Regions from separate parts of the Photorhabdus laumondii genome, predicted to be linked through region 1. Evidence: predicted binding sites of a transcription regulator. Region 1 holds the regulator's gene; each other region holds the start of a gene.
The links. The regulator PurR, encoded in region 1, represses purine synthesis genes. The targets are predictions, from matches to a motif close to CANGCAAACGTTTGCNTG.
Positions count from the first base shown of each region.

Region 2: the regulator PurR is predicted to act here: its motif matches at 2,852-2,869, upstream of PluTT01m_RS22700 (NCS2 family permease).
Region 3: the regulator PurR is predicted to act here: its motif matches at 4,285-4,302, upstream of purE (5-(carboxyamino)imidazole ribonucleotide mutase).
Region 4: the regulator PurR is predicted to act here: its motif matches at 2,341-2,358, upstream of cvpA (colicin V production protein).

Region 1 covers NZ_CP024901.1:3,043,940-3,049,736, reverse strand. Annotated here, with positions in the region: gene punC (purine nucleoside transporter PunC) at 1-859, opposite strand, end outside; gene punR (DNA-binding transcriptional activator PunR) at 1,131-2,039, shown strand; gene purR (HTH-type transcriptional repressor PurR) at 2,046-3,071, opposite strand; gene PluTT01m_RS13385 (Grx4 family monothiol glutaredoxin) at 3,654-4,004, shown strand; gene rnt (ribonuclease T) at 4,231-4,884, opposite strand; gene gloA (lactoylglutathione lyase) at 4,884-5,297, opposite strand; gene PluTT01m_RS13370 (DUF1289 domain-containing protein) at 5,470-5,709, shown strand.
Region 2 covers NZ_CP024901.1:5,171,505-5,177,301, forward strand. Annotated here, with positions in the region: gene PluTT01m_RS22695 (Na+/H+ antiporter) at 1-1,184, opposite strand, end outside; gene PluTT01m_RS22700 (NCS2 family permease) at 1,457-2,803, opposite strand; gene PluTT01m_RS22705 (MFS transporter) at 3,185-4,381, opposite strand; gene PluTT01m_RS22710 (sulfite exporter TauE/SafE family protein) at 4,490-5,242, opposite strand; gene PluTT01m_RS27055 (hypothetical protein) at 5,370-5,519, shown strand.
Region 3 covers NZ_CP024901.1:4,470,986-4,476,782, reverse strand. Annotated here, with positions in the region: gene PluTT01m_RS19615 (Rpn family recombination-promoting nuclease/putative transposase) at 349-1,311, shown strand; gene PluTT01m_RS19610 (Rpn/YhgA-type helix-turn-helix domain-containing protein) at 1,336-1,665, shown strand; partial or broken gene PluTT01m_RS19605 (transposase) at 2,031-2,414, shown strand; gene purK (5-(carboxyamino)imidazole ribonucleotide synthase) at 2,578-3,675, opposite strand; gene purE (5-(carboxyamino)imidazole ribonucleotide mutase) at 3,672-4,202, opposite strand; gene lpxH (UDP-2,3-diacylglucosamine diphosphatase) at 4,350-5,072, opposite strand; gene ppiB (peptidylprolyl isomerase B) at 5,083-5,577, opposite strand.
Region 4 covers NZ_CP024901.1:3,725,737-3,731,533, reverse strand. Annotated here, with positions in the region: gene accD (acetyl-CoA carboxylase, carboxyltransferase subunit beta) at 1-235, shown strand, start outside; gene folC (bifunctional tetrahydrofolate synthase/dihydrofolate synthase) at 228-1,526, shown strand; gene dedD (cell division protein DedD) at 1,516-2,199, shown strand; gene cvpA (colicin V production protein) at 2,414-2,920, shown strand; gene purF (amidophosphoribosyltransferase) at 2,935-4,452, shown strand; gene PluTT01m_RS16340 (UbiX family flavin prenyltransferase) at 4,499-5,083, shown strand; gene PluTT01m_RS16335 (TIGR01777 family oxidoreductase) at 5,064-5,797, opposite strand, start outside.

The DNA of each region.
Region 1 (5,797 bases):
GCACAATCATACTGATAGCATAGCCAATTAACAGATAAGGGAAAATAATATCACTTTTTATTTTGGCTAAAATACTGCGGCATCCATAACCTCCAACGATAAAGGCTAGCGTTTGAGGAATATAACTCAGACCAATGTCGTCCGGGGTATATCCCATCTCACCGAGAATTGAAGGTGAGCCTGTTAACCAGGCAAAAAAGCCGGCGCTGCATGATGCAAATATCAGAACATTGCCACTAAATAGCGGTGATTTTAATAGCGTAAGGAAAGAGACATTATTTGTTTGCACTTGAGTTTCACGGTTGTTGCGATTTTCTTGCAAGAACAGAGTAAAAAACAACAGTAATAATGTAATTGCCAGTAAGACTAGGAAAATTATGCGCCAGCCGCCATGTTGTAACAGCCAGGCTCCCATCAAAGGTGCCAAGGCAGGGGAGAGCGCAACCAGAGGCATAATCGTTGCAAAAACACGTTTGGTACGATTGGCTTCATAACGATCAATAACTAATGCTTGCCATGAGACGGCGGCTGAACAAACACCTACGGCTTGGATAAAACGCAAAACTAAAAGTTGGGTGGCGTCTGTTACCCACATCATACCCAGACAGCCAATAGAAAACAGGGATAGCCCGGTGATGATAATCGGCTTTCGGCCAAAGCGATCTGAAAGAGGTCCCCACAAAAGTTGAGCGAAGGCGAAACCTGCAAGAAAGATGCTTAGGCTGGCACTGATTGCTTCTGCCGATGTCGCTAATTCTTGTTGCATAGTGCCGAATGCTGGCAGATACATATCAATGGCCAGATAACCTAGCATACTCAAGCCTGCAAGGTAGAACATGAACTGACTTGAGTTTTTCATTTGATTACTCTCTTTGAATATCATGATTGAAATAATTTGCAGTGATATACCCGTTTCTTTCAAGTTGTCTCTTTGTTGGCTGCACTCGCTCACCCCGGTCACATAGTTTGCTATGCTCCCGGGGATTTGCTCCCTTGCCGTCGCGATGCACCTTGAAATCCATAGGGTATAGGTAGATAACAATATTGACACATATTCTATATGTCGTGATTTTTACTTGTGAAATGGTAATATTTGCATAGTGCTGTGAAAAAAATTGAAAGGTAAAATTATGTGGTCAGAATATTCACTTGAAGTTGTGGATGCGGTTGCCAGAACAGGCAGTTTTAGTGCGGCTGCATTGGAGCTTCATCGTGTCCCTTCTGCGATCAGTTATACCGTAAGACAACTGGAAGAGTGGCTTGCTGTTTCGTTGTTTGAGCGTCGTCATCGGGATGTAGAATTAACTGAGGCAGGCGCTATGTTTATCAAGGAGGCTCGCTCTGTTATCAAAAAAATGATTGATACTCGTCATCAGTGTCAACAAATTGCAAACGGCTGGAGAGGGCAATTTAGTATTGCTATTGATCTCGTTGTCAAACCAGAGCGTAGTCGCCAGCTTATTCTTGATTTCTACCACCATTTTCCTGATATAGAACTTTTTATTCATCAGGAAGTGTTTAATGGTGTGTGGGACGCGCTGGTGAATAGTCGAGTTGATGTTGCAATTGGTGCAACCCGGGTAGCTCCAGTCGGGGAAAGGTATAGTTTCCGAGATATGGGGTTTATGCCTTGGCTATGTGTGGTTAGCGCTGACCATGCGCTGACTCAGTTGCCGGGTCTGTTATCTGATGACCAAATGCGGCCTTATCCCAGTTTGTGCCTTGAAGATACATCCCGTAATTTACCGAAGCGTGACACCTGGAATCTGGATAATCAGCGCCGGTTGGTGGTTCCTGATTGGGAATCCGGTTTGTCTTGTCTAAACGAGGGATTATGTGTGGGAATGGTGCCTAAACATAGGGCAATGCCGCTTATTCGGCAGAATAAACTCGCCGTGCTGGAATTGGAACAGCCTTTACCAGACAGTCCATGTTGTTTGGCATGGGTTCAAAACAGCCATTCTCCAGCATTAAGTTGGCTGCTTGACTATCTTGGCGATAGTGAAACTCTTAATGCTGAATGGCTTCAAGATGAATAAAACGGATTAACGACGATAGTCGACAAATGGACCATCCACGACAGAACGTCGCTCAACCAAGCGTGGATGTACTTCAATAGTTTGTGCATCTTCACGTTTATTGATTATTCTGTCCAGTAACATGGAAAACGCCATCTGCCCCAGTCGTTCTTTTGGCTGATGAATGGTGGTCAATGCCGGAGAGAAATAACGAGCGTTGCGTATATTGTCATAACCGATGACAGAAATATCCTGTGGGACGCGCAGTCCTAATTCATCAGCAGCACAAATCGCCCCCATAGCCATAACATCTCCGCCGCAGAAAACCGCAGTCGGGCGCTGTTTTTGATTCAAGATTTGATGCATGGCTTTATAGCCCGATTCTGGTTCAAAATCCCCCTGAATAACCCACTCTTCTTTGATCGGAATGTTGGCTTCTTTTAACGCCTTTAAGAATCCTTGATGACGGCCACCGCCGGTATTTCGTGCCAGAGGGCCGGGGATCGCACCAATATCACGATGACCACGTTCGATAAGATAACGACCAGCCAGATAACCGCCGTGGAATGCATTATCAATAATCGTATCGGTGAAATCACTTCTGGCCTGTCCCCAATCCATGACGACCATTGGAATATTGCGATAATCTTCCAACATTCCCAATAGCTGTTCCGGGTATTCTGAACACATAATTAGCAGTCCATCCACACGTTTTTGGGCCAGCATGGCGAGATAGGCTTTCTGTTTATCAATGTTATTGTGTGAGTTACATAAAATCAGCGTATAGCCTTTGCTATAACAACTGTTTTCAACAGACTCAATGATTTCAGCAAAATAGGGGGCTTCACTGGACGTTGCCAGTAATCCGATCGATTTTGTGTGGTTAACTTTCAGACTGCGAGCAACGGCACTGGGTGAATAATTCAGTGCCTTAATAGCAGCCCAAACAGCAGCTTTAGTATCTTCAGCGACGAAGCGGGTTTTATTAATAACATGGGATACAGTAGTGGTTGAGACGCCAGCGTGCTTAGCCACATCTTTGATCGTTGCCATGAGGTGAAAGACTCCTGACCTTTTGGTCTAAATTTAAAACGCTTTGTTAATCGCTTGCTAACCCTTTACATCAAGGGGCTAGCAATAAGTTAGCGATAAATTCTGGATTTTGTCTGATCTGGCTCAAAAGTGAAAGCAATAATCAGTGTTATAAAATGGGTGGTAATCGCTATTTATGCTTTTCCTTATGTAAGGGCAATTAACCATCTCAATAGATTGGTTTTTGTCACTATAAACTTTTTATTCTGAGGAGGCTCTATGAATACCGATTTGAAGCTTGGTTTATTTACTGCTGTCAGCACGTTGGTGATGATTGCCATTTTTGCCGCTCTTTGCTTGATCTTTGCCTGATGTTTTGAACGGGCTAGATGATTTAAAAATTGGGCAGATAGTTTCTTTATCTGCTCTTTGTCTTTCTGCCACCGCTTTTAACAACCTCTACGATAAATAACCGTGAAAATGATGTCATCTGTGTCAGGATACGAAGAGATCAGGATACATATTAGTGAGAGAAAATGGTATTCTCCGCAATATCGTGACGATGTTGGTTATCAACGGGCTGTTGGTTTAAAGGAAATAAAAATGACGACTACTATTGAGAAGATTGAGCGCCAAATTAAAGAAAACCCGATTTTATTGTATATGAAAGGTTCTCCTAAATTGCCAAATTGTGGCTTTTCTGCGCAGGCGGTTCAGGCTTTATCTGCGTGTGGTGAACGTTTTGCTTACGTAGATATTTTGCAAAATCCAGATATTCGTGCAGAGTTGCCAAAATATGCTAATTGGCCAACTTTTCCTCAGCTTTGGGTGGAAGGTGAGTTGATAGGTGGATGCGATATTATCATTGAAATGTATCAGCGTGGTGAGCTACAAACATTAATCAAAGAAACTGCTGATAAATGTCGTTCTCAGGGCGAAAACGCGACAGAGTAATTTTTTAATTACTTACAGATTATACCCAATGGATTTCAAGATGCATCGCGACGGCAAGAGAGTGAATCCCCGGGAGCATAGCAAACTATGTGACCGGGGTGAGCGAGCGCAGCCAACAAAGAGGCAACTTGAAGGATAACGGGTATATTATGCTATCCCCCCATATGTTGATATATGGGGGGATTATTGTTTAGATTTGATTATATTAATCTAGCCGTTCAGCTATTTATCCAGTTTTTTCTGCTGTTGTTGTTAATGGCCAGCCACCAAGTTGTTTCCAACGGTTGACCATTTCACAGAATAATTCAGCGGTACGATCAGTATCATATAACGCGCTGTGAGCCTGATTATTATCGAATGGGATACCGGCTGTGATGCAGGCTTTTGCTAAGATTGTTTGTCCTAATACCAGACCACCTAAAGCAGCGGTGTCAAAAGTTGCAAACGGATGAAACGGATTTCGTTTTAGTCCGGTGCGTTCTGTGGCAGCCATAACAAAGCTGTGATCGAAGTTAGCATTGTGAGCAACGATAATTGCCCGATTACAATGATTATTTTTTATCCCTTTACGAACCATTTTAAAAATAGCGTGCAGAGCTTCATATTCGCTCACCGCTCCACGTAGCGGATTTAATGGATCAATGCCGGTGAATTCCAGGGCTGCTGGTTCAAGGTTGGCTCCTTCAAATGGCTCAATATGGAAGTGAAGTGATTCGCCAGGCGTAAGCCAACCTTCACCATCCATTTCCAGTGTAACGGCGGCAATTTCAAGTAATGCATCTGTTTTGGCATTAAAACCGCCAGTTTCAACATCAATAACAACAGGGTAATAACCTCTAAAACGTCCACTAAGGACGTTTGGCGCTTTTTTGTCAGACATCAGATTGAGTTACCCAGAGCGTTGCTGGCATTTTTGTTTTCAATAAGTTCAATTTTGTAGCCATCTGGATCTTCAACGAAAGCAATAATGGTTGTTCCGCCTTTTACAGGACCCGCTTCACGGGTAATGCTACCACCTGCTTTGTGAATAGATTCGCAAGTGGCTGCGACATCATCAACACCTAATGCGATGTGACCAAAGGCATTCCCCATTTCATAATGGTCAACTCCCCAATTATAGGTCAACTCGATTACTGCTCCTTCGCTTTCATCAGCGTAGCCAACGAAGGCGAGTGAGTATTTATATTCGGTGTTTTCACTGGTGCGCAACAGGCGCATGCCTAACACTTCAGTGTAAAAATTAATGGAGCGTTGTAGATCACCAACACGGATCATGGTATGGAGTAAACGCATAATTACCTCTAATTTAATGGTTTTACCAATATTTTTGTGCGGCAGATCGCACAAAAACCACTAACTATAACGTGTCTTACGGTTACAGTTCAATTTGTCCATAATTATAATTTATTCTTATCTAGGTTTATAATTAAATATAGTATGTGGATTGTATAGGAAACGGGATGTGATGGCTGAGCAACTCGAATTTTTTGCTATTCCTAGCCCTTGTCGAGGAATTTGTCAGGCGAATGAGCGGGGCTTTTGTCTGGGGTGTTATCGCAGCCGGGAAGAAAGATTTAATTGGATGAAAATGTCAGATGGGCAAAAGCGTGAAGTATTGCGACTGTGCCGGCAAAGATATTTACGTGTATTGAGAGCAGAAAATCAGACAGATGAAGAACCACCTGAACAGCCATCACTGTTTTAATTATCGATTTTTGAGGTTATTGGAATTAACAATCCAATGATTTACTTATATAGGGTTATATTTTTGGCAAAATTATAAATGTTCTACT
Region 2 (5,797 bases), 2.1 Mb from region 1:
TAACGAGCCGGGAATGGCGTACCATCCGCCAAAAACAGAGGAACAGACAGTGCACCAGCAAGAGTGATTGCACCACGAACTCCGGCAAAAGATGCCAGCCACAATTCACGGGTGGTATAAGTCGCAAAATTCAGTGGATTTTTTCTCATAAAAACTTTGCTGATATTCTTCATCAGCCATAACCAGCAGAAACGCAGTAATAAAAGGGCGCCATAAATCACTGCCACCGCGGCGAACAGCATCCAGGTTTCAACGGTTGGATCAATTTCTGCCTGTATAACGGAAGTTTGCCAGATCCCCGGCAATTGCAGGCCCAACATGATAAACACCAGGCCGTTAAACACGAACGCCAGCATTGACCAGACACTATCAGCACGCAAACGCATTGCCAACGGAGCATTACGGATGACCCCAGATTTACTGATCGTCATACCTGCGGCAACCGAGGCAAGGATACCGGAAACGCCAATATGTTCTGCAATCAGATAAGAAGCAAACGGCAACAGCAACATGAAAACAATTTGGGTTGCCGGATCGCCACCGCTCCAACGATTCATTAAGCGCAGGGATTTACTGTACAACCAGGTTACTGCAATACCGGATAACAAACCGCCAATAGCAACTTTGAAGAATTCTATGGTCATGCCAGTAACAGAAAATGCCATCGTTCCCATTGCTATCGCGACAGCGAACTTTAAGGCTACCAGGCCGGAAGCATCGTTCATTAACGCTTCCCCTTCCATCACATTCATCATGCGCTTAGGCATACGCCTTTTTCCAACAATGGATGATAAAGCCACCGCATCTGTTGGCGATAACACAGCAGCAAGGGCAAAAGCAGCAATTAACGGAATACCTGGCATCAGCCAGTAAATCAGATAACCAATACCGACAACAGTAACCAGCACCAATACCAGCATCAGTATAAAAATTTCCCGTCCATACTGGAAAAACTCTCTGGTTGGCATTTTCCAGCCATCAACGAATAACAAAGGAGGAATTAGCAGAACGAGAAATAACTCAGGATTAAAAGTAACATGTAAGCCAAAGTGTGGCCAAGCTAGCAATGCTCCCATTGCAATCTGCATTAACGGCAGAGGTATGCGGAACGGAATCACTTTAGTCAGAACACCAGAAACTGAAACCACCAAAATCAAGATCAGAATAGTAAAGAATATTTCCATGTTGCCCTTACAATTTGCCTAAGAACCGTTGGTATACAGATTGAAACTCTTTTTCTTCCCGTTAACACAAAAACAGTGAGAACAAATCTTAATACTAAAGTAACTGAATCAATCGAAAAAGGTAGATACACACGGAGCCGTATCCGAAAGAATTGCAGGAATATTGTAAACTAACCAGATAAATAGAGGGGAAATAATTGAGAATTTAAAAGTAATCGCAAGAAATGACAAAATGCGCAAGGGTGAACCGACCTTACGCACTTTTTAATCAATCAAATAGCCCAATCACCAGCATAAAATGCTACTAAAGCGATCGTAATTACCACTGTACCGATATTCAATTTGCGCCATTCACCGGAACAGATACGACCAACAACTAGGGAACTGAAACCCAACATAATACCGGTTACAATATTGCAGGTCAGCACAATAAAGACCGCACACAGCATACCGGACATCGCCCCAACAAAATCATCGAAATCCAGCTTTCTAACATTACTCAGCATCAGCAGACCAACATACATCAGCGCTGGCGCAGTAGCATAGGCTGGTACAAGATAGGAAAGTGGAGAAAAGAACAAAATTAATAGGAACAGAATACCGACAACTGTTGCGGTTAAACCTGTTTTGCCACCTGCGGCGGTACCCGCAGCTGATTCGATATATACCGCAGCCGGAGAAGCACCGATAGCACCGGCAAAAATACTACTGACAGAATCGGCAGTCAGCGCTTTACCGCCGTTAATAATCTGTCCACCTTTATCCAACAGGTTCCCTTGCCCTGCTACCGCACGGATGGTACCGGTCGCATCAAACACCGCAGTCATGACTAACGCCAACACGCTGGGTAACACAATTGGCTGCAAAGCCCCCATAATATCCATACTAAAAATCAAGGACAGGCCATCATCTCCCAGACTTGGTATCTTAAAGAACCCTTGATATTTCACCGCCGGATCAAAAATCAGCCCAATAACTGAAATCACCACGATCACCAACAGCACCCCACCGGGAACTTTCAATTTTTCCAAGCCAAAAATAACAGCCAACCCAAGCAGAGTCATCATAACCGGAAAAGAGGTGAACGAACCCAAAGCAACAGGCAAACCTTCCAGCGGGTTCTTAATGACCAGACCAACACCATTTGACGCAATCAGTAACAAAAACAGCCCAATACCAATCCCTGCACCATGCGCAATGCCCATTGGTATATTGCGTAAAATCCAAGAACGAATACCGGTAACAGAAATCACCGTAAACAAGCATCCCATCAAAAATACCGCACCGAGTGCAACCGGAATAGTAATTTGCTGTCCTAAAACCAAACTAAAAGCGGTAAATGCAGTCAACGAAATTGCACAACCAATTGCCATTGGCAAGTTAACCCACAGCCCCATTAACAAAGAACCAAAACCGGCAACCAAACAAGTCGCAATAAAGACAGCAGTATGGGGAAACCCCGCCTGCCCTAACATTCCCGGTACAACGATGACTGAATAAACCATCGCCAAGAAAGTTGTGATCCCTGCCAGAATTTCACGGCGTACCGTTGTGCCACGTTCAGTCAATTTAAAATACTTGTCCAGTTTGCATTTAACTGGTGCCTGAATGCCAAACATGTCGTTCCCCTGCATTATGTTCATGGTACTTCTTCCACTTCCTCATCAAACGAAAACGATTACCTTGCTTAATAACACAACAATTTAATGAACATTGCACCAATCGGTTCAACAAATCATAAAAGCAATCGTTTGGCTTTTAGAATAGAAAACAGTGAGAGAATTTGAGGCGAAAGATTATCCAGTGATCATAGTGTCTAAATCAATAGCTAACAGTATTATTTCGCCAAGCATTAGCAGAATAATTTCCAGAGATTAAACTTTTCGCAATAATTAATCGCAATGTTTCAATCTTAAGATTCGATTCACCAGCCCTTTGAAAAAACATAAGATTTACTCATTGCTGACTGCCATTCACAGCCAGCGTTTACACCTGTACAACTATCGACTGAACACTTCACTTTTATCACTTTTATTACTTTGTGGATTAAACCGATCCATTGTTGAAATCAGAAATAGCGCTGCAATGACGACAAGTAGAATAGGTAAACCTGATGGCGTCACTGAACTCGCTATACCGGCAAGCAGTGGCCCAAACAAACTCCCAATACCCCACAACATAGCCGCCGCGGCATTAGCCACTATCAGATCATTTCCTGAAAAATACTGACCAATTTGGACTAATGCAATGGTGTAGATAGCCCCGGCAGTTGCCCCTAAAACAATCAACAAAGGCCAGATAAGATACTGATATGTCATAACAAACGGTAATAATGCACTTGCTCCGAGCGTTGCTACACCACAAATCTGGTATAGGCGCATACGATTCATATGATCCGCCAACCAACCAAACGGGAGCTGCATCACTGCATCACCAGCAAGAACGACACTTATCATCAATGCAGCTACCGCTTCGGTATACCCACAACTCATCCCGTAGATGGGAAACATAGAAAGAATAGTCCCGTCGAAAAAGGAAAAAAATAGCACACCACCACAGATCGCCGGTGCAATCTTCACAAATTGAACAATAGAGAAATTGGATTTCTTACCGTATTGCGGTAACTCATCGCCTTTCTTCTGATCTACCATGACAAAGAGCACCAGTGAAAAGATATGAATCAGAGTACAAATCAGTATCGGCGTTTTATCTGCGATACCATAAAAAGCAATAATAGAAGGGCCAAGCAACTGACTAACAGTAAAAACCGTCGTATAAACAGCCAGTACCCTGCCTCGTTTATTCTCTTCAGAGAGTTCATTAATCCAGGTTTCACCTAGACAGATCATTAACCCGCTAGCAGCACCAGTAACTAGCCGCAGAGGAAAAAGCAACTCCATCGGCAACGAGCCCAAAAGTGGGAGCAAACTGCCAGCAGAAACCCCTGTTGCAATCATCATGACGTGTTTCTTACCTACCAGAGCTACAATTTTCTGGACGACCGGAGCACTCAAAAGAACCCCCAATGCCGGAGCCGCAGAAATTAAACCAATGTACAACTCATCAATACCTTGGCTATTCAAGCGTAACGCTATCATTGGGATAGTCAAACCAATGACAATGCCAATAACAGCGACACTTGAGGTAATAGTAAAAATGGCAAAAAAATTATTATTTCTATAATCACGACTGTTCATTTTATTTATATCTATCCAGCAAAAATAGAGAGAATAAATATGAAATGAACTGAAAACAACAAATTAATAATATTATATTGAATGCATTAATTCTTATTGGTTACTATTTCAGAAAGTAAATATATAGCGATATATCAGCATTAACCCTGAAGCCAATACAATAACATTGATAAACTTCAAGAATGTTTCTCTGGAGATTTTCAGAGTCACCTGACGGCCAAAATAGATTCCCAACAACATGGCTGGAATAAATACCAATATCAATAACAAAAATGAGGTATCCAGATAAATACCCATGACAACAAAAATAATCACTCTCGTCAGGGTACTGAAACCAATTAAAGTCGTCTGGGTGATCCTGAAAATTTGCTTATCTGATATCCGCCCGGTTAGATAAATGGCATAAAGAAAACCCCCACTACCAAATAACGCACTGAAAATACCTCCACTCAGACCAAATGGAATAGCGGCTTTAGCGGGGAATTGACGGTAGGTTTTACTGAAAAATAGTGAATAAAGTGAATAGAAAACAACAAATACCCCCAACACCAGAACTAAAACATCAGGTCGGGCCATCAATAGAATGGCAGCACCAATCAAGCTACCGACAACCATTAATGGAATAATTAACTTGATCTCACTAAACTCTGATTTTTTACCCTCTCTAGTAATATTAATCACTGCGGCGGTTAAATCTACCAACGCGAGCACAGGAACAATTTTCGCTACAGGAATATAAAATGCCAGAACTGGACTAGCAATAAGAGCAGAACCAAACCCGGCCATCCCAAAAACCAGATAAGCAAAGAAAACGACAAAAATGCAAATAAACAGATCAGGCCATGCAAGTAGATGTAACATTTATATTTCCCTGAAAATAGTTTTCAAACTAAAGTGATCGTTTTCCCAATACTAATAGCTTTTACTATCATTTGTCAGGTCAGTCTGCAAAAAATGGGACACCAGTTAAAGATGTACTTACGCACACATGACGATGGTATGGCTTTGGTTGAAAGATAAAAGCGATACCACCAACAAACCAAGAGACGACCTTAAAAAGAATGGTATTTCACTGGATTGGATTAATATTGTCATTAATACCATTCATACAACGATGGTGAAAGCGCCAACGGATTAACAGGTATTTAAGCGTTGACCAATCAATAAAATAATTTTAAAAACAATGAGATAAGCTGATTTTAGCCTGTTAAAAACATAAAAAGAGAAAATGGTTTAAATCAAATCATAGCAAAAATATGCTATTCAACGGGTTAAAACAAGGTAAAGCAAGTTTAAACTGACGTATTTACAGGGCTCCTATTTGTATTCTGTTAAATCAGTTATCTGGGGATTTTATCATGCCGTTTTTTTATCATCGATTATTTAACTGATTTATAAAAGCTTTACTCTCCGATT
Region 3 (5,797 bases), 1.4 Mb from region 1:
ATCTCAATAGCATTTAAAAATAATAGATTATCTGAAGGTAACTCAGTTAAATTTTTGCGATCTGAACATCCAAGATTAACGGAAATATAAATAATCAATATTTTGATAAAGGGATTATCATTATGCGAATGCAAGTTAAAAACTGATTTAAATGAATGGTTTTCATAAAGTAATTGTTGTAAATATAATGTTTTCTCTTTTTTTCTTTTCTGATATTTGATTCTTTAGGCTCTTCTATTAATGCATTCGGTAAAGATTTGCCTGAGAAAATATGGGAAGATGTTTTTTGTAGCTTGGTAGAAATACTATAAATGGTAATGACTAACTAATAAGACAGAGAAACAGATTGTGGCAAAGAAAGAAAAACGGCCTCACCATGACGGATTATTTAAATATTTTTTAACGCAGCCTGAAACGGCCAGAGAGTTTCTATCCCTTTATTTGCCCGAAGAAATCCAGTCGTTGTGTGACTTAGCCACATTGAAACTGGAGCCCGGCAGTTTTGTGGATGAGCATTTACGTCAACTGCACAGTGATGTGTTGTACTCGGTCGAAACGGCCCGGGGACAGGGCTATATCTATTGCCTGATTGAACATCAGTCCACCCCTGACCCGTTAATGGCCTGGCGGCTGATGTATTATGCCATGTTAGCCATGGCGGCTCACCTGAAAAAAGGCCATACTGAACTCCCGTTGGTGGCACCTCTGCTGTTTTATCATGGTGAGATTCGGCCGTATCCTTACTCAAACCGGTGGCTGGATTGTTTCACGCTCCCCGAACAGGCGGCTCGCTTATACCGTCAGGCGTTTCCGTTGGTGGACGTCAGTGTGCTCAGCGATGAAGAGATCCTGACGCATAAAGGGGTAGCCCTGATGGAGCTGGTGCAAAAACATATTCGCTGCCGGGATATGCAGGAATGGCTCCTCCAATTGGTGGAACTCTTGAATGCAGGGTATAATACAACCGAGCAGCTCAATGTGGTGTTACTCTATATTTTACTGAATGGACATACGCTGGATCTCTCACACTTTGTCCATCAACTGATTGAACAATCTCCGGAGCATGAAACGATGCTGATGACTATTGCAGAACAGCTTGAACAAAAAGGGCTTGAGCGAGGTATCAAGCAAGGTATTGAGCTAGGTCGAGAAGAAGGCCGAGAAGAAGGCCGAGAAGAAGGCCGAGAAGAAGGCCGAGAAGAAGGTAAAGTGGAAACGGCTCGCGCCTTATTACAGCATGGCGTGAGTTTGGACATTATTGTTACCAGTACCGGACTGAGCCGGGATAAAATTGAAACGTTAAAGCATTAAATTAATCTTCTCTTTTACAGCAAAATGCCGATATTCAAAATCGGCATTTTTGTTCTTATTCAGGATGATGGCTATACAAGGGACTTTTACGTTTGCCCGGCGAAGCTGAAACCGGTCAGACTGAAACAGCAATCTCCGGAGCATGAAACGATGTTGATGACTATTGCAGAACAGCTTGAACAAAAAGGGCTTGAGCGAGGTATCAAGCAAGGTCGAGAAGAAGGCATTGAACTAGGCCGAGAGGAAGGTAAAGTGGAAACGGCTCGTGCCTTATTACGGCATGGCGTGAGTTTGGACATTATTGTCACCAGTACCGGATTGAGCCGGGATAAAATTGAAATGTTAAAGCATTAAATTCATCTTCTCTTTTACAGCAAAATGCCGATATTCAAAATCGGCATTTTTGTTCTTATTTATAAGGGAGCGAAATGACACCTTAAGAGCATGGGGAACGTGATTAGGTGAGTTGTTTGCGGAAACAAAATGACTTGTTCTGTTTCGTCAAAACCTCAATGTTCATACGCCTGATGTGACCATTTATTATTGATTTTGGCATCCGAACAGAGTTCATTATAACTTTTAAAATAGTAGATCACTCGGAGGGAACTCAGTCCAATTTTTGCAATCTGATCAATTGTCAATAATCTCAAACCACTAAACGGACTGAATTATGCCTATCATAGCGCCTATATCCCGCAATGAACGACGCCAGATGAAAAAAATTATCCATCAGTACTTTCTATCGTTACTGACATAAATGGGGATCGTGTGGCGAAGGGCAGCTCCGACGCTTAAATTACCCGATCCCGAGTACCATGAAAAAAATGGCGAAAATAATTGAGACGTTGTCAATGTGTTCAGAAAAACATCCCGTTTTTTATGTCCATAAAAGCCGATTGGTCAGTGATTGACTGGCCCGCCATCCTAAATTTAACCTATTGTTTTTACACGCTTATTCTCCCTGGCTGAATAAAATTGGGCGTCTGTGGTAATCCTTGCATGAAACGGTGACACGAAATCATGGCTGTCAGTATATGTGGCAGTTGTTTGAGAAAGTGAAAACGTTTTTAAACTCATATCCCTACAGGAATAGCAGAGAATAAAAAGAGTCGGTGTCCATATCTTCAGAAATACGAACTTTTAACATGGCTGTATTCATATGTGCCTCGCTGTCTCTTAATTTGTATCCTTAACAGTGAGACTATTGCGGACACAAATCAAGAGAACAAGATCGATAAATAACCAATGTTAGTGTTAGATAATTAGTTAAATTAATTTTTCCTGCGCCCATTCAAGGCCACTTTGATATTCGGGTGGCAACATGGGGATAAGTTTCTGCAATGTATTTTTTAATTCATTTTTATCAAAGTGAGAAAGATTAAGGTGACCCACTTTACGTGCGGGGCGAACTTCTTTCTCATACCAATGTAAATGTACCAAGGGCAAACTGAGCCATTGGGCATTAATATCTGTGCCAATCAAATTGATCATAACTGACGGCGCGGTGACTACTGGTCGAGGCATGGGCAAATCCAGAATAGCACGCAGATGTAATTCAAACTGGCTGATAGATGCGCCGTTCTGAGTCCAATGACCGCTGTTGTGAACGCGTGGTGCGAGTTCATTAATCAATAAATTATCACCGACAATAAAACATTCCATTGCCATCACGCCGATATATTTCAACTCGTGCATAATCGCTGACAACATACTCTCGGCCTGTTGTTGTAAATGGTGATGCTGTAAATGGTGATGCTGTAAATGGTAATTTTCTTGAGGAGAGACAATACTGGCACGGAGAATGCCATCTTGATGCAAATTGTGTGCTAAGGGGTAGAACACACAATCGCCATTTTTATTGCGGGCACCTACCAGTGAAACTTCGCCAGAAAAAGGAATGGCTTGTTCAGCAATACATTCACCATAAATATCGGCGGGTAATTCTGTTTCATCTCCGGGATGAATACGCCATTGCCCTCGGCCATCATAACCACCCATGCGGCGCTTAACGATAACGAAATTACCGAGCTCAGAGAATAATTGCGGCCATTGGTTGGTATCAGAGAGTAATTGCCACGGAGCCGTTGCCAGTCCAAGGCTATCCATTAACTGTTTTTGCGGTAAACGGTCGGCCAGACGGGGAAAGATATCTCGATTAGCGAAAGCCTTATGGCGGGCAAGTTCCTGAGTAAGAGCCGTTTCCGGCCAGCGCTCAATTTCAGCGGTAATCACGCTATTCTGATAAGGAACCGCTTCGGGTTCTGCATCGAGGCCAACAGGATAAACCGTGATACCTAAAGGCTCACCAGCTTGACGTAACATGCGGCCGAGCTGACCATTGCCTAATACACAAACTGGCTTCATGCTTCCTCCCGCGGATCGGGATTATCGAGTACATCCTGAGTTTGTGTTTCACGCCAATGGCTGAGGCGTTTCAGTAAATCTTTATTATGACGAGCCAAAATCTGTGCAGCCAGTAGAGCTGCGTTTGCCGCGCCAGCTTTCCCAATGGCAAGTGTGCCGACAGGAATCCCTTTTGGCATCTGTACAATAGAGTAAAGACTGTCTATCCCATTTAGTGCAGCACTTTGTACGGGTACGCCGAGAACCGGTACCAGCGTTTTAGCAGCCAGCATGCCGGGTAAATGAGCGGCACCACCGGCACCGGCGATAATGACATCAAAACCATTTTGCTCAGCTTGCTCGGCAAAACTGAATAGTTTATCGGGTGTACGGTGAGCAGAAACAATTTCAACATGAAAAGGTACATTAAGAGAAGTGAGGATATCAGCCGCGTGCTGCATAGTCGTCCAATCGCTTTTAGAACCCATGACAATGGCGATTTTGGCATTGTGTTGAGCTGTTCCTGCTAAATCAGGTTGGGCAGTCATAAATCAAATGCTCCTGTGTTTTAACGTCCACCAGAATGAAAATAACGCTTTAAGGCCGCGGATCATATCATGCTCACAAGCTAAGGAAAACGATTGCGTTACTTTATACTTTCGTTGCCATACCTGGATGTGGGTGTTTTTGATTAATCAGAATGGGAAAGAGATAAGATCAATTGATTTATCCGTTATTTTGAACATCGATCCCTGATGATGCCATGCGCCAAGTACACCGCGGTAGACGGTTTTATCATGCAGAGGAACTTCATGTACAAAAGGGCGGTGAGTGTGCCCATGAATCATCCAGTCAGCTTGATACCGCTCAAAAGTGTCAATAACAGCTTGCTGGTTTACATCCATAATGGCTTCGGATTTTCTGCGGTTGACCGATTGGCTGTTTGCTCGCATTTTTACGGCAATTTTTTGACGGATAGACAGAGGTAATAGTAGAAACAGACGTTGGATCCACGGGGTATGAACCCGCTTACGATATCGTTGATAACCTTCGTCATCAGTACACAAGGTGTCGCCATGTAGAATAAGCACTCGCTTACCGTACAGTTCCAGTACTTTTTCCTGTGGGAGCAATATGATGCCACTCTCTTTAGCAAAGCGTGAACCGAGCAGAAAATCACGGTTGCCATGAATAAAGTAACAGCTAACACCTTGTTGTTGTACAGTTTTTAATGCGCTAGCGATTTCACGGTGGAGAGGGTTGTTATCATCATCGCCAATCCAGTAATCGAACAGATCGCCGAGAATATAGAGGCTATCTGCCTGAATGGCATCCTCACGCAAGAAACGCAGAAAACCGGCAGTGATTGCCGGTTCATGTTCGCTGAGATGTAAATCTGCGATAAAAAGTGTACACATATGCAGTGAATTATTCGCTGACAGTGACTTTTTCGATGATAACATCTTCGAGTGGTACATCTTGGTGCATACCGCTGCGACCGGTAGAAACGCCTTTGATTTTATCAACAACATCCATACCTTCGATCACTTCGGCAAAGACGCAGTAACCCCAACCATCAGGGCGCTCAGAGCGGAAGTTCAGGAAATCATTATCAACAACATTAATGAAGAACTGCGCAGTTGCTGAGTGTGGATCGTTAGTACGGGCCATTGCCAAAGTACCACGGTTGTTTTTCAGACCGTTATTGGCTTCGTTTTTGATAGCTGCATCAGTCGGCTTTTGTTTCATACCAGGTTCGAATCCACCACCCTGAATCATGAAACCGTTAATAACACGGTGGAAAATAGTATTATCGTAGAAACTATTGCGGCAGTAGTTCAAGAAATTCTCAACAGTTACAGGAGCTTTATCAGCGAAAGTATTAATTACAATATCGCCAAAATTGGTATGGAAAGTCACCATAATTGAAATCCTAATAATAGTTTTGATTAACCCGGTTAGGGCATTTGGACCAGGCGGCTTTTATATCACATCTACCATAATGAGTCAGTACATATTAATTTCAGTGAGCTATCTTGATCACCAACCTTGCAAAGCGCTTAATATCAGGTTTCAATATCCTATTGGACTATGCCATATCGAGCACTTATTGATGAGATAAGGACATAAATCCAGAATTATC
Region 4 (5,797 bases), 680 kb from region 1:
GACTGTTCGTGAAAAATTACCGTCCGGTTTCCAGCGTAGTGAGTTTTTGCTGGCAAAGGGAGCGATTGACATGATTGTTCGTCGTCCTGAAATGCGTGACACACTTGCAAGTTTACTTTCTAAACTAACTCATCAGTCGCAGCCAGGTACTAAGCCAATTGTTGCTGAATTTGTGGCAGAACCCGCTGATGTTGAGGCGGATATTCAAATAAGTACCAATAAAGAAGATGCCTGACACTTTACAAATTCCTCAAGCCACGTCGCCATTGATGACGTGGCTTTCCTACCTTGGGAACCTGCATACTACGGCCATTGATATGGGGCTTGAGCGTGTGGGGAAACTTGCCCGAACTTTGGCGTTGGTTAATCCTGCACCTAAGGTGATAACCGTATCCGGTACTAATGGTAAAGGTACTACCTGTTGCACGATAGAATCTATTCTGTTGGCGGCTGGGCTGAGAGTGGGTGTTTACAGCTCTCCGCATCTTGTACGTTATACCGAAAGAGTTCGTATTCAGGGTAAAGAGTTACCTGAACAGGAATTCTGTCGTGTATTTGCGGATATTGAATCTCGTCGCGGTGATATTTCGCTGACTTATTTTGAATATGGCACATTAGCGGCTTTGCAACTGTTTAAACAAGCTTGTTTGGATGTGGTCATCTTAGAAGTAGGCTTAGGTGGGCGACTGGATGCGACAAATATTGTGGATGCCGATATTGCCGCGATTACCAGTATTGCAATTGATCATATTGATTGGTTGGGTGCCGATCGCGAACATATTGGTCGTGAGAAAGCAGGGATTTTCCGTAAAGATCGCTTTGCCGTGGTCGGTGAGCCGGATATGCCATCTTCTATTGCGGAAGTTGCGGGTGAATTAGGAGCCAAGTTGTTCCGTTGTGGCATTGACTGGCGTTTCTCTCAACAGAATAAAAACTGGCACTGGCAATCTGATGATAGGCTATTTAGCAACTTACCTTTGCCAAATGTTCCTCTGATGAATGCCGCAACGGCGATGGGTGTTATTTGTTGCCTGTTACGACAAGATGATAAAGTCAGTCGAGCTATTAATGAGAGTGCAATCCATCAAGGGCTACAGAATGCGCAGTTGCCTGGGCGTTTCCAGATAGTTCGTGAAAAGCCATTGTTGATCTTGGATGTGGCTCATAATCCCCATGCGGCGGCTTATCTGGTACAGAAATTGGCCCAGTTGCCCCGTCAGCCGGGCAGTAGAATCCTTGGTGTAGTGGGTATGCTAGGTGATAAAGATATTGCCGGTACACTGACTTGCCTGTCACAGCAAATAAATGAGTGGTATTGCGCTCCGTTGACTGAACAGCGTGGTGCAGATGCACAGACACTGGCTCAGCATCTTGGACAGCCACGGATATTTACTGATGTGGAAAGTGCTTGGCATCAGGCGATGGTTGATGCTGATGAGCAAGATATTGTTGTCGTTTGTGGCTCATTCCACACGGTAGTGCATGTCATGGAGGCTCTGGACAGGGAGAAAGGAAGTGGCAAGTAAATTTCAGAATCGTTTGGTTGGTACAATTGTATTGGTAGCATTGGGTGTCATTGTGCTGCCTGCGTTGCTAGACGGCAATAAGAAATATAACGAAGATAAATTTGCATCAATTCCCTTGGTTCCAAAGCCAGGGGATGAGCAAGAAATTGACTCTATATCTCCTCTAAATCCACCAATATTATCAGTGCCTCTGGAAGATGAAACAGAGGCATTGCAGCCAGAAACACTGGAGCAGCCGGAAATACCATTGGTTACCACTCCTCAGCTTGCGCCGATAGTCCCTCCTGCTGTTCAGCCAGAAGTGAAGCCTCAACCACAGATTAAGCTTGAACCAAAACCAGATACTAAGCCGTCGGCACCGGCGCTTAAGTCTAAACCAGACATTAAGTCAGAGTCGAAACCTGAAGTTAAACCGATTGAAACAGCCCCGCAAGGGCAGGCTTATATCGTACAACTGGGTGCTTTGAAAAATGCCGGAAAGGTAGATGAAATCGTTGCCAGACTGCGTTTGTCTGGTTATCAGGTTTATACGGTTCCTTCATCTCCGGTTCAGGGGCAATTAACGAGGATATATGTCGGTCCAAATGCGTCTAAGCAACAACTTGACTCGGCATTATCAGAATTGAAAAGTTTGACTGGATTACAAGGGCAGGTAAGGAGTTACAGGCCGTAATAAAAGTGGGTAATGCCTATGTGACAAATCTATGTGACAAATAGGACAACTATCATGAAGAAGTAAATATTAAGTGACTGCGGCGATGATAATTATTCAAATTCGTCGTCTTAATTATTTTCAGTGGGATAGGAAATCTGCTACGCAAACGTTTTCGTTTTCTGTTAGAATGCACCTGAAACGGATGCCGAGGTGTCTATTTTGGAATTAAAACATGGTTTGGATTGATTACGCTATTATCGCCATTATTGGCTTCTCGGCATTAGTTAGCCTGATTCGTGGGTTTATTCGTGAGGCATTATCACTGGTCACCTGGGGGTGTGCTTTCTTTGTAGCAAGCCATTTCTATACTTACTTAGCGGTCTATTTCACCCGTTTTGAAGATGAATTGGTGCGTAACGGGATCGCTATTGCGTTGCTGTTTATTGCTACGTTGATTGTCGGTTCTATGGTGAACTATGTGATAGGTTCTCTTGTGCAACGGACTGGATTGTCAGGTACTGATCGAGTACTGGGGGTCTGCTTTGGGGCATTGCGTGGTGTGCTGATTGTCGCTGCTATTCTGTTTTTTCTGGATACATTTACACCATTGGCTCGAAGTGAGGATTGGAAACAGTCACAATTGATCCCGCAATTCAGTCATATCATAAGGTGGTTCTTTGACTACCTGCAAAATGCGTCAAGTTTCTTGCCGGAGAAATATACCTCTCCGTTTGGCTGATGAGGAAGAACTACATGTGCGGTATTGTTGGTATCGTCGGTTTTACACCGGTTAACCAGTCGATTTATGATGCGTTGACGGTGCTTCAGCACCGTGGGCAAGATGCTGCGGGCATTGCTACTATTGATGGTAACAATGGATTTCGTTTACGCAAAGCCAATGGCTTAGTGAGAGACGTGTTTGAAGCCCGGCATATGCTGCGTTTACAGGGAACGATTGGGATTGGTCATGTTCGCTATCCGACAGCGGGCAGTTCCAGTGCATCGGAAGCTCAACCGTTTTATGTGAACTCTCCATTTGGTATTACATTGACACACAATGGTAATTTGACGAATGCTCATGAGTTGAAGAAAAAGTTGTTTGAGAATGCCCGTCGCCATGTGAATACTACGTCAGATTCTGAGATTTTGCTCAACGTTTTTGCCAGTGAACTGGATTGCTCCCAGCATTATCCATTGGTGCCTGACAATATTTTTGCGGCAGTAGCGGCAATGCATAAACAGGTGAGTGGTGCTTATGCCTGCATTGCGATGATTATTGGTCATGGGTTAGTTGCTTTCCGTGATCCGCATGGTATTCGTCCGTTGGTTTTAGGTAAGCGCACTTTGGATGATGGCCGTAATGAGTATATGGTCGCTTCTGAAAGCGTTGCATTAGATACGCTAGGCTTTGAATTCCTGCGGGATGTTGCATCAGGTGAAGCGATTTATATTACTGAACAAGGTCAGTTATTTACTCGTCAATGTGCTGAAAATCCTTCTCTGACTCCCTGTTTATTTGAATTTGTCTATTTGGCTCGCCCAGATTCCTTTATTGATAAAATTTCGGTTTATAACGCCCGCATACGGATGGGGCATAAGCTAGGGGCGAAAATTGCCCGCGAATGGGAAGACTTACATATTGATGTGGTTATTCCAATCCCCGAAACATCTTGCGATGTTGCGTTAGAAATTGCGCGCATACTCGGTAAACCCTATCGTCAGGGATTTGTGAAAAACCGTTATGTTGGCCGGACATTTATCATGCCTGGGCAACAGGAACGCCGGAAATCAGTCCGCCGTAAATTGAATGCTAATCGCGCAGAATTCCGTGATAAAAATGTGCTATTGGTGGATGATTCTATTGTGCGTGGTACAACGTCAGAACAGATTGTCGATATGGCTCGTGAAGCCGGCGCGAAGAGAGTTTATCTTGCTTCGGCAGCACCGGAAGTACGTTTCCCGAATGTTTATGGCATTGATATGCCCAATGCAAATGAACTGATTGCTCATGGGCGTGAAGTGGATGAAATTCGCCAACTTATTGGTGCAGATGCATTGATATTTCAGGATTTAACTGATCTGATCGACGCTGTTCGTGAAGAAAACCCGGATGTTGACGGGTTTGAGAGTTCAGTATTCAATGGTGTTTATGTTACCAAAGACGTTGACCAGACTTATCTCTATTATCTGGAGAATCTGCGTAAAGACGATGAAGTAAAACTGAATAATCAGAATGAAGTTGAAAATCTGGATATCTATAATGAAGGTTGATGACTTTCGGGTTTAGCGAGTTGTTCAGTGTTTGTATGAGGAAAAAATGAAAAGATTGATCGTAGGGCTTACAGGAGCAAGTGGGGCCATTTATGGTATAAGGCTACTGCAAGTTTTACAGCCAGTTGAAGGGATAGAAACACATCTGGTTATCAGTCATTCCGCTCGCCAGACACTGGCACTTGAAACAGATTATAGTTTACGGGATGTGCAGGCGCTGGCTGATGTTGTGTATGACAACAGAGATATCGCTGCTGCCATCTCTTCAGGTTCATTCAAAACTTCGGGCATGGTAATTCTACCATGCTCAATGAAAACCCTATCAGGTATTGTCCATAGTTATACTGATGGATTAGTGACCAGAGCGGCAGATGTTGTATTGAAAGAAAGTCGTAAGTTAGTGCTTGGGGTAAGGGAAACGCCGTTGCATTTGGGGCATCTCAGGCTGATGACTCAAGCGGCAGAAATTGGCGCGGTGATTATGCCGCCTGTGCCTGCATTTTATCATCAGCCTCAACAGATTCAGGATATTATTGACCAGACAGTTAACCGCGTGCTTGATCAGTTTGATATTGAGCTACCTCATGATCTATTTACCCGCTGGCAAGGGGCTAAAAGCGTTGAGATTTAGCATCCAGTAAGTCTTGAAATGCCTCTTTTAGCTGAAAATAACGGAAGCCAAAACCCGCTTGTTCCAAGTTATGCGGTATGGCCTGTTGTCCGCCCAGTACCAGAGCCGCAGCTTCTCCCATCAGTAATTTCAGCACAAAAGCAGGCGTTCGGATAATGGCAGGACGGTGCAATACTTCTCCCAGTGTTGCGGCAAATTGATCATTATGTACTGGATAAGGGGCGGTCATATTAAAAGGACCACTCAAACCGGGCGTCATTAACAGGTAATAGATACCATTCACCATATCGTCAATATGAATCCAGGGCAGATACTGTTTTCCGCTCCCCATCGGGCCACCAAGTCCGAGACGGAACAAGGGAAGCATTTTTTTCAGTGCTCCGCCGTTTTTTGCCAGTACAACACCAGTACGTAAAAGACAAACACGGGTTTTATCACTGGCTGCCTGTAATGCAAGTTGTTCCCACTGCTTACAGAGCTGATGAGTAAATTCATCATGAGGTGGCTCATGCTCTGTGACAATTGTTTGATTCTGATCCCCGTAATAGCCTACCGCAGAGCCGGAAATAAAGACTTCTGGTGGTGTCTGGCTGGCATTAATCAGCTTGCTGAGTTGCTCTGTTAATGTCCAGCGACTCTGGCACAGCTTCTCTTTTTGCGTTGAAGTCCATAGTTTGTTTACTATGGGCTCGCCAGCAAGATTGATTACGGCAT